4 regions of the Shinella sp. GW821-FHT11G07 genome follow, and region 1 is predicted to be linked to each of the others. Evidence: predicted binding sites of a transcription regulator. Region 1 holds the regulator's gene; each other region holds the start of a gene.
The links. Region 1 encodes LexA, which represses DNA repair genes until DNA is damaged. Its sites were predicted from a motif close to TGTTCNNNNTGTGTTCNG; they were not measured.
Positions count from the first base shown of each region.

Region 1 (2,173 bases):
TGCAACCGCCTTCTTGCTCATCGGCATCGGCAGCGGCCTCGTCTGCCTTCTGCGCACCCGACTGCGCCATGCCGGCACGCTTCTCGTCGTCGTCGGAATCCTTGCCGCCGGCTGGCCCGGTGGAGGCACAAGGCCGGAGATTCTCGTGTCGGAAGATGGCCGCCTGGTCGCCATTCTGCATGGCGAGAAAGCAGCGACCAACCGCACACGGCCACCGGATTTCATCTATGCGCAGTGGCGGCGCGCCCTTCGTCTTGAAACACTTCTGAAACCCGAGATTCGCAAGACGAGCGGCCTGACAGTCGACACCGAGAAGGAGGACCCCGCCACTACGGCCAGGCAGAAGCGACCCCGCCGCGAAGCCGACCGGCAGAAGGCCAAGGCCGCCATGGCCGCAGCATTCGATGCAGCCCGCACCCGCGACGGCTTCATCTGTGAGACAAAAGCCTTCTGCGCCGCCATTTCCCCTAGCGGCTGGCGCATCGTGGCGCTGGAAGACCTCGCCTTCCTCGGTACGGCCTGCGACGAGGCAGACCTCGTCATCGTGCCCGTCGCAATCCGTTTGGAAGCTTGCCGTTCAGGTGCACGCCTCATCACGGTTCGCCATTTGAGGCAAACCGGCGCCCTGGAAATCCTGCCGGCAGCCGATCACGCAAACTCCGCCCTCTCCGACGCCCTTTTTAACTCGGCCGTTGAAACGCTTCATCGCCCCTGGTCACGGCACCGTACCTATGATTGGCGTACGGGTACCTATGAAGCGAGCGGAGCGGATGACAGTGCGTCGTGATCTCTAAAGTTCACTCCCCACGCCTTGGCTTCTCAATGTTTTGCAGGACGTTATCGCTAAACCGCCGCACGCGTTTACGCGACACGCTTTAATGGTAGCGACGAATAAGCCCGACGAGCTTGCCCTGAATCTTGACGCGGTCCGGTCCGAAAATACGGGTTTCATAGGCCGGATTGGCGGCCTCAAGCGCGATGGATGCGCCCTTGCGGCGGAAGCGCTTCAACGTCGCTTCCTCGTCATCGACCAGCGCCACGACGATTTCACCGGGATTGGCAGTATTCGCATTGCGAATGATGACGGTGTCGCCGTCGAGGATGCCGGCCTCGATCATCGAATCGCCCTTGACCTCCAGCGCATAATGCTCCCCGCCGCCGATCATTTCAGCCGGCACGGTGATTTCATGGGTATTGTTCTGGATCGCCGAGATGGGCACACCCGCCGCGATGCGTCCCATGACCGGCACGGAAACGGAGGAGGGCATGTCTGCCTGGCTCGACGTTCGCTGGGGCGGAGCGGCCGGCACCGGCTGCTTGCCAAGGCTTCCCTCGATGACCGACGGAGAAAAACCGCGCCGCGGCTGAAGACTGGGCGAATAGGCCTCCGGAAGTTTGATGACCTCCAGCGCGCGCGCGCGGTTTGGCAGTCGCCGAATGAAGCCGCGCTCTTCGAGCGCCGTGATGAGCCGGTGAATACCCGATTTCGAGGCGAGATCCAGAGCATCCTTCATTTCGTCGAAGGACGGCGGTATGCCGGATTCCTTCATCCGTTCATGGATGAACAAGAGAAGTTCCTGTTGCTTACGTGTCAACATCGCCGTCCACCCCAGAATCGTGAAACAAATATAGAACATACACTATCTGTTCCATATGTGTTCTGCAAGGGCTTGCGCTTACAGAAGCTTTTCACACGGGCAGGAGTTGGTGTGGATTTTGCCTTTCCCGGCCGCCAGAATAGTCAAGGTTCTAATGCGCTGGAGGCGCGAACGCTAACCAGTGCTAGCTGCGGAAGTGGAGCTCCACTACTGCCATCATTGACGCCGCAGACCGCCGCATCCACATCCGTATGCATGGGCTTCGAGGCGCTACGCGTCACCAATATGGCGGAACAGTCAATATGTACCTGTATTCGATCCAGCGGGGTTCTTGCCGGTGGGCAGGCTGCGCATCTGTGGGTTTCGCCAACCACCCGCCCGGCCGGCAGCAGCGTTGGGCGTAGCGCCTAGCCGAATGAAACTGCAAAATCACATCGCGGGAAAGGCTGCGTCATTCACGCCGTGGCGACGAGGAAACGCGACACATGCCATGCACAGAAACTAACATTCATTTTTATATTTTAGGTCAGATACTCAAATGGTGAGCGCGCAGGGATTCGAACCCTGGACCTACT
Region 1 covers NZ_JBXARJ010000010.1:227,952-230,124, reverse strand. The annotation lists gene AC1RT2_RS20715 (ComEC/Rec2 family competence protein) at 1-787, shown strand, start outside; gene lexA (transcriptional repressor LexA) at 876-1,598, opposite strand; tRNA gene AC1RT2_RS20705 (tRNA-Lys) at 2,138-2,173, opposite strand, start outside.

Region 2 (2,173 bases), on a different contig from region 1:
AGTCATCAAAGCGCTTGCGGCCGAGAGCCGCATATCCGCTCGGGTTTTGTGGAGCAATGCGGGCAACATATTCGACATCGCTACCCGCCGAGGTGAATCGTTTCTCGGCAAAACGGCAGCAGTCGAAGATGCTTTTAGGTTGATGGACTTGCGGCACCTCCACGACGGACGCACCAACACCCTCTACAAGCCCGCGCTTTATACCGATCATCAGGCTGGCGTGGAACGACGTCGGCGCGTTTGCTGCATCCGCTATCTGGTCGATGGCTTGGGATACTGTTCGACGTGTCCTTTATCGGCTGACACACCCGCAGCAGATAAAGGCGTGAATTAGCGTACCTAACGGTTTTTCAGCGAGCCTGATGTCCGCAAGAACGGCGCAGTCGATAGCAAATAAGATGGAACAACTAAACCTCTACACCTTGTCCCGCGGGGGTGGAAAGCTATCTAAACTGCAGGTTGACAGAGGGGGACGTGCTTGACCGAGTGGCTGCAAACGATCGGGGCAAACTTCGACTTCCTTCCGCATCTGGGGTCGCTCCTCTTCGCCTATGTGCTTGCCCTACCGATCGGTTGGGATCGGGAAAAGCACGAGAGAAGTGCCGGGCTCCGGACGTTTCCCCTGGTGGCCATCGCAAGCTGTGGCTTCATTCAGGCGGCGGAACCGCTCATTAGTGGCAACGCTGAAGCCACCGCCCGGATCGTCGAAGGGTTAATCACCGGAATGGGCTTCATCGGAGGCGGCGCCATCCTCGTCGTGAAGGCTAGCGTACGCGGTACGGCAACGGCCGCAAGCCTGTGGGCGACGGGCGCAATCGGAACCGCTGTCGGGCTTGGCTCCTTCGACACAGCAATCGTGCTCTCTCTCGTAACATTTCTGACGTTACGCACCCTCTCAAACCTCAAAGAAGAGGGCAAGGATGACCGCCGGGAGGGCGAATAACGCCTCCTGGGTCGCTGATGACGGTGAAATAACCCACGGAGTTTGCTCGTCGGCTATCTCGCATAGGCTTCATCCATCACTAGCGTTGTTCCGCAGGTCTGACCGTCACAGGATTCGCCCTCTGAACGGCGTTCTGTATTCTGCGCGTCGAGTGCGACCATCCTGACGAACTATCTGCATTTGCCTTTCCGGACTAATCCTCATCAAGACGCTCAGCGCGAAGGCCGCATCGAATGGTTGACACCCAATCGCAGCTCTGCCGCGCCGGCACGTCGCTTCCATGAGGCGGTGGTAAAGATTTTTTGAGGCCGGTTTTCCGCCCAGAATACGCTGACACATTCTTTCCAATTGACTGCAGAGATAAGAACATATAGTGAACGTGCATGAAGAAATCGCTGCAGCAACGCTTGGCCATCCTGTCGGATGCCGCCAAATACGACGCCTCGTGTGCCTCGAGCGGAACGGTCAAGCGCGACTCCGCTCGGACCGGCGGGCTGGGCTCGACGGAAGGGGCGGGGATTTGCCATGCCTATGCGCCGGACGGGCGGTGTATTTCGCTCCTCAAAATCCTTCTCACCAACTTCTGCATTTTCGACTGCGCCTATTGTATCAACCGCTCCTCCAGCAACGTGGAGCGCGCCCGCTTCACGCCGGAGGAGGTTGTGTGGCTGACCCTCGAATTCTATCGACGCAACTATATCGAGGGGCTGTTCCTGTCCTCCGGCATCATCCGCTCGCCGGATCACACGATGAGCGAGATGGTGCGGGTGGCGCGGGACCTGCGCACCGTGCACGGTTTTCGCGGCTACATCCACCTGAAGTCGATTCCCGATGCTGCTCCGGGGCTGATCGAGGAGGCCGGGCTTTATGCCGATCGCCTCTCCCTCAATATCGAACTGCCGACCGATGCCGGCATTGGTCGCTTCGCGCCGGAAAAACGTCCCGAGGGAATTCGCCGCGCGATGGGGGAATTGCGCCGGAAGATCGAGGCGGCCGATGACCCGACCTTGCAGACCAAGCGGCGCAAGCGTTTCGTTCCCGGCGGCCAGAGCACGCAGATGATCGTCGGCGCCGATGGTGCGGACGACGCCACTATCCTGAAAACCAGTGCCCGGCTCTATAGCGGCTACGGGCTGAAGCGCGTCTACTATTCGGCCTTCAGCCCCATTCCCGATGCCTCCCATGCGCTGCCGCTCATCAAGCCGCCACTGGTACGCGAGCATCGGCTTT
Region 2 covers NZ_JBXARJ010000014.1:83,632-85,804, forward strand. The annotation lists gene fhuF (siderophore-iron reductase FhuF) at 1-334, shown strand, start outside; gene AC1RT2_RS24355 (MgtC/SapB family protein) at 479-943, shown strand; gene AC1RT2_RS24360 (putative DNA modification/repair radical SAM protein) at 1,327-2,173, shown strand, end outside.
Region 2: the regulator LexA is predicted to act here: its motif matches at 1,306-1,323, upstream of AC1RT2_RS24360 (putative DNA modification/repair radical SAM protein).

Region 3 (2,173 bases), on a different contig from region 1:
GGCCGCGCCGATTTCCAGATCGGGGTGCAGGGCATCAGCGCCATGATTGCAAGCGATTTCCTGCTCTAGGACGCAGATCGTCCGGCCGTCCTACGCCCGTCAAGCCACGACTTGCGCCCGCATGGCCTTCACCGCCCATGCGGGCACGATTTCCGCAACGAGCGTGCGGGAGCGTTTGCCTGCCGCGATATCGGCAAGCGCCATGCCGGTGCGTATGGACGCCAAAACCTGTTGCTTGGTGACGAGATAACCCTGCTCCAGCGGCGGGGTTTTTCGGCCAACACGTTGGAAGAACGGCCGGCGATGGCTGCGCGAGCCGAGGAACCGCGCCGGGCCGGCATTGACCGAGACATGGTCGACGATCGCATCGACCCAACCCGTCATTGGCCGGGCACCAGGCTCCAGTAGCAGCAGCCAGTCGCCGCGGGCGGAGCGCATCACATCCTTGATATCCCAGCTCGTCAGGAAGCGGCAGCCCGCCGCATCCGCCACCATGGCGGAGCCGTCGCGCGAGCCGTGGTCGAGCACGATCACGTCGCGCACCACGCCCTCGACGGCGCCCGCGACCAGCGCGGACAATGTCTGCGCCAGTTCCGCCTCGTTGTCCCGGCATTCCATGATGATTGTCAGCATCCCCTTCAATACCGCAATGCAACATCGATTTCCACCGCACCTCGCCTGGCATCTCGCCGCATGGTTAGGCGGCATGGTTAGCGCCGGGCGGAAATTTGTTCTTGCATTGTTCTCATTCCCGCGATAGGAATATAGTCACTGAAGCAGGGGCGGGATCGCCTCGCGGAGACAGCCATGAACGATCTTGCTGACCTCAGGCAGGGTGCACTCGCGCCCGGCCACACGAAAGACGTTGCCGAAGCGCTGTTGGCACAGACCGGCATGCGCATCGAAGTGGATCGTCGGCGCGGCCGCGGCGCCGGGCTGAATTTTACCGGCCGGTTCGAGCCGGTGACGCGCGAAGGGTTCGACGACGGCTGGCAGACGCTGGAGGAATTGCCGCCCTTCCGCACGGAAGTCCAGATCGAGAAACCGCGCACCATCATCACCCGCAACGATTCGCCCGACATCCCCTTCGATCGCTCGATCAACCCCTATCGCGGCTGCGAACACGGCTGCATCTACTGCTTTGCCCGGCCGTCGCATGCCTTCATGGGCCTTTCCGCCGGGCTCGATTTCGAGGCAAAGCTGTTCGCCAAGCCGGATGCGCCGAAGCTGCTGGAACGGGAGCTCTCCAAGCCGGGTTACAAGCCGCGCGTCATCGCCATCGGCACCAACACCGATCCCTACCAACCGATCGAGAAGGAATGGCGCATCATGCGCCAGATCCTCGAGGTGCTGGACAAGGCCAATCACCCGGTTTCGATCGTCACCAAGTCGGCCATGGTCATGCGCGACATCGACATTCTCTCCCGCATGGCGGCGCGCGGCCTTGCCTGGGTCGGCATGTCCGTCACCACGCTCGACCGCAAACTCGCCCGCACCATGGAACCGCGTGCTGCGACCCCGCCGCGCCGGCTGGAGACGATCCGCGCACTTTCCGAAGCCGGCATCCCGACCGCCATCATGATGGCGCCGATCATTCCCGGCCTCAACGACCACGAAATCGAACGCGTGCTGGATTCGGGCAAGGCGGCTGGCGCTGTGGAGGCGAGCTACGTGCTGCTGCGCCTGCCGCTGGAGGTCAGCCCGCTCTTCCGCGACTGGTTGCTGCGCAACTATCCAGATCGCTACCGCCACGTCATGTCGCTGGTGCGCTCCATGCGCGGCGGCAAGGATTACGACGCCGAGTTCGGCAAGCGCATGAAGGGTGCCGGCCCCTATGCATGGCAGATCGCCCGGCGTTTCGAGATGGCAGGCAAGCGGCTGGGATTGACACGCACCCGCCGTAGCCTCGCCAGCGACCAGTTCGTACCGCCGTCAGGCAGCGGGGTGCAACTGTCCTTGCTCTGATGCCTTAGCGGTTGGGGGTGACTAGCTTCCCCGTTCGGCACTCTGACAAGACGGCCTGTCCCACGGCAAGTAAAGCCAAGGCCTGCATACCGCCAAAGCCGCGGCCATGGTTTGAAAATTCTGCGCAGCTTCGTTGGGCCGGACGGCTCGGGAAAAGGCGTAATCCTCTTCCGGCCCGTCTTCCCCGGGCGCGCCGGTTGCTCCTCCG
Region 3 covers NZ_JBXARJ010000003.1:349,346-351,518, forward strand. The annotation lists gene AC1RT2_RS08160 (calcium-binding protein) at 1-69, shown strand, start outside; gene AC1RT2_RS08165 (glycosyl transferase) at 100-633, opposite strand; gene AC1RT2_RS08170 (PA0069 family radical SAM protein) at 808-1,965, shown strand.
Region 3: the regulator LexA is predicted to act here: its motif matches at 730-747, upstream of AC1RT2_RS08170 (PA0069 family radical SAM protein).

Region 4 (2,173 bases), on a different contig from region 1:
GCCCAAAAGGCGGCAAGCTCGCCATGGGTGGCAAAGCCCAGTCTTGTCAGCGCGCTGCGGCAGGCCCAGTCGACGAAGGCGTCGTGTTCGACATCCGGCTCATGGTGATGCGCCGGCACGACGCGCTCGGTAAGGTCATAAACCTTTTGGAAATTTTCGCGCCGGGCGATCGCCAACCTGCCGGTGTGCCAGAGAAATTCGAGCGCCGTCTTGTTCGGATGCCAGTTCCACCAGCCGCCGGACTTGTGCTCGTCCGTCTTCAGATCGCGCGATAGGACAGGCCCACCGGAGGCGATGCGCTCATAGGTTTCCTCGAATGTTGCGTCAAAACCCTCGCCCTGCCACCTGCGCCACCGTTCCAGGATCGACGCTTCCTTGCGGCGGAAACGATGTTTCCAATAGCGGTAGAATTCACTCGGGATGATGGAGGCATCGTGCGTCCAGTGCTCGAAGAGCTCGCCATCCGTCTCCAGCAATTCCGTCAGGTGCTCGCGCCGGTATGTCTGGTTGCGCGAGAAGAGGATCTGGTGATGTGCGCGCTCGACGGTGGCGATGCTGTCCACCTGCACGAAGCCGATATCGTGGATGAGCTGCAACAGCCCTGCCTTGCCGAGCAGGCGACCGGGTGGTCCGCTGAGGCCCTGGCGGGCGAGGAAGATGCGCCGGGCCTCGGCATTGGAAAGCAGAATCGTCATGGCTGGATGATAGACACATATTCCTGTTTTGTTCCAATCATTTTCTGTCGGCGGACATCAGGCAGATACAAGCTCCTTCAACATTTTCCGTCGATTGTTCAACATTATTGCAGGCACCGACACAAAAGCGCTTCGCACTTCCCTTGGAATTGCTTATAGGTCCACCACCCATCTGCGAACCGGGACCCCGCTCTTGGACATCGTTTTCTCTGCCGCCACGGTGAGCTATGCCGGACGCACCGCGCTCCAGCCGCTGGATTTACGGCTTGCCGAGCAGCGCATCGGTGTCGTGGGCCTCAACGGTTCCGGCAAGACGACCATGGCGCGGCTGATCAACGGCCTCGTCAAACCGACGACCGGCACAGTGACGGTGGGCGGGCTCGATACGATGGCGGACGAGGTTGCCGCGCGCGGAAAAACCGGCTTCATCTTCCAGAACCCGCAGCACCAGATGATCCTGCCGATCCTCTCCGAAGACATCGCCTTCGGCCTGAAGAATCGCGGCTTCGGCAAGGTCGAGATCGCGGAGAAGACCGAGGCGGTGCTTGCGCGTTTCGGCATTTCGCACCTGGCGCGCCGGCGTGTCCATGAGCTTTCCGGCGGAGAAACGCAGCTTGGCGCCATTGCAAGCGTGCTCGTCACCGGCCCGGAGCTTCTGATCCTCGACGAGCCGACCAACCAGCTCGACCTGAAGAACCGCGCGCTCATCGCGCGCACCATCGAAGGCCTGCCGGAGCAGGTGCTCGTGATCACGCACGACCTTGCGCTACTCGAAGGCTTCGACCGGGTGCTGGTCTTCCACGAAGGGCGGCTTGCCGCAGACAGCGACCCGGCCGCGGCAATCCGCGCCTACCGGGAGATCGCCGCATGCTGAACGGGCTCGACATCGAGGGCACCTCGCTGCTGCATCGCATGCCCGTGCGCGGCAAGCTGATTGTGCTTTTCGTCGCGGCCATCGTGCTGTTCGTTACCTCGGACCTGCGCCTTCTCGTACCCGCGCTCGCGCTGGCTGCAGGGCTCTATCTGTCGACCGGCATCGGCATCCGGGAAGCAGCGCGGCGCACACGGTTCGTGCTGTTCACGGTGCTGATCGTCGCAGTGGCGAACTATCTCTTTCATTCGCTGCACGAGGCGCTCGTCGTGTTTTGCCGCCTGTCCACGCTGGTGCTGCTGGCCGCCGCCGTCACCGCGACGACGGGCATTTCCGCCTTCATGGACGAGATCACCCGGCTCATCACGCCGCTGGAGCGATTCGGTTTCGTGCGGGCGGCGGATGTCAGCCTTGCCGTCGGCCTCGTCATCCGTTTCGTTCCCGAGATTTTTGCGCGCTATCAGGATATCGCCGACGCGCACAGGGCGCGCGGCCTGCCGGTGCGACCGCTTTCCACACTGACACCGCTCATCATCCTGACGCTGAAGGATGCGGATACGATCGCCATGGCGATTGACGCCCGCGGTTTTCGGCGGCACTAAATGCC
Region 4 covers NZ_JBXARJ010000003.1:282,081-284,253, forward strand. The annotation lists gene AC1RT2_RS07815 (winged helix-turn-helix domain-containing protein) at 1-695, opposite strand, end outside; gene AC1RT2_RS07820 (energy-coupling factor ABC transporter ATP-binding protein) at 889-1,569, shown strand; gene AC1RT2_RS07825 (energy-coupling factor transporter transmembrane component T family protein) at 1,563-2,168, shown strand.
Region 4: the regulator LexA is predicted to act here: its motif matches at 714-731, upstream of AC1RT2_RS07820 (energy-coupling factor ABC transporter ATP-binding protein).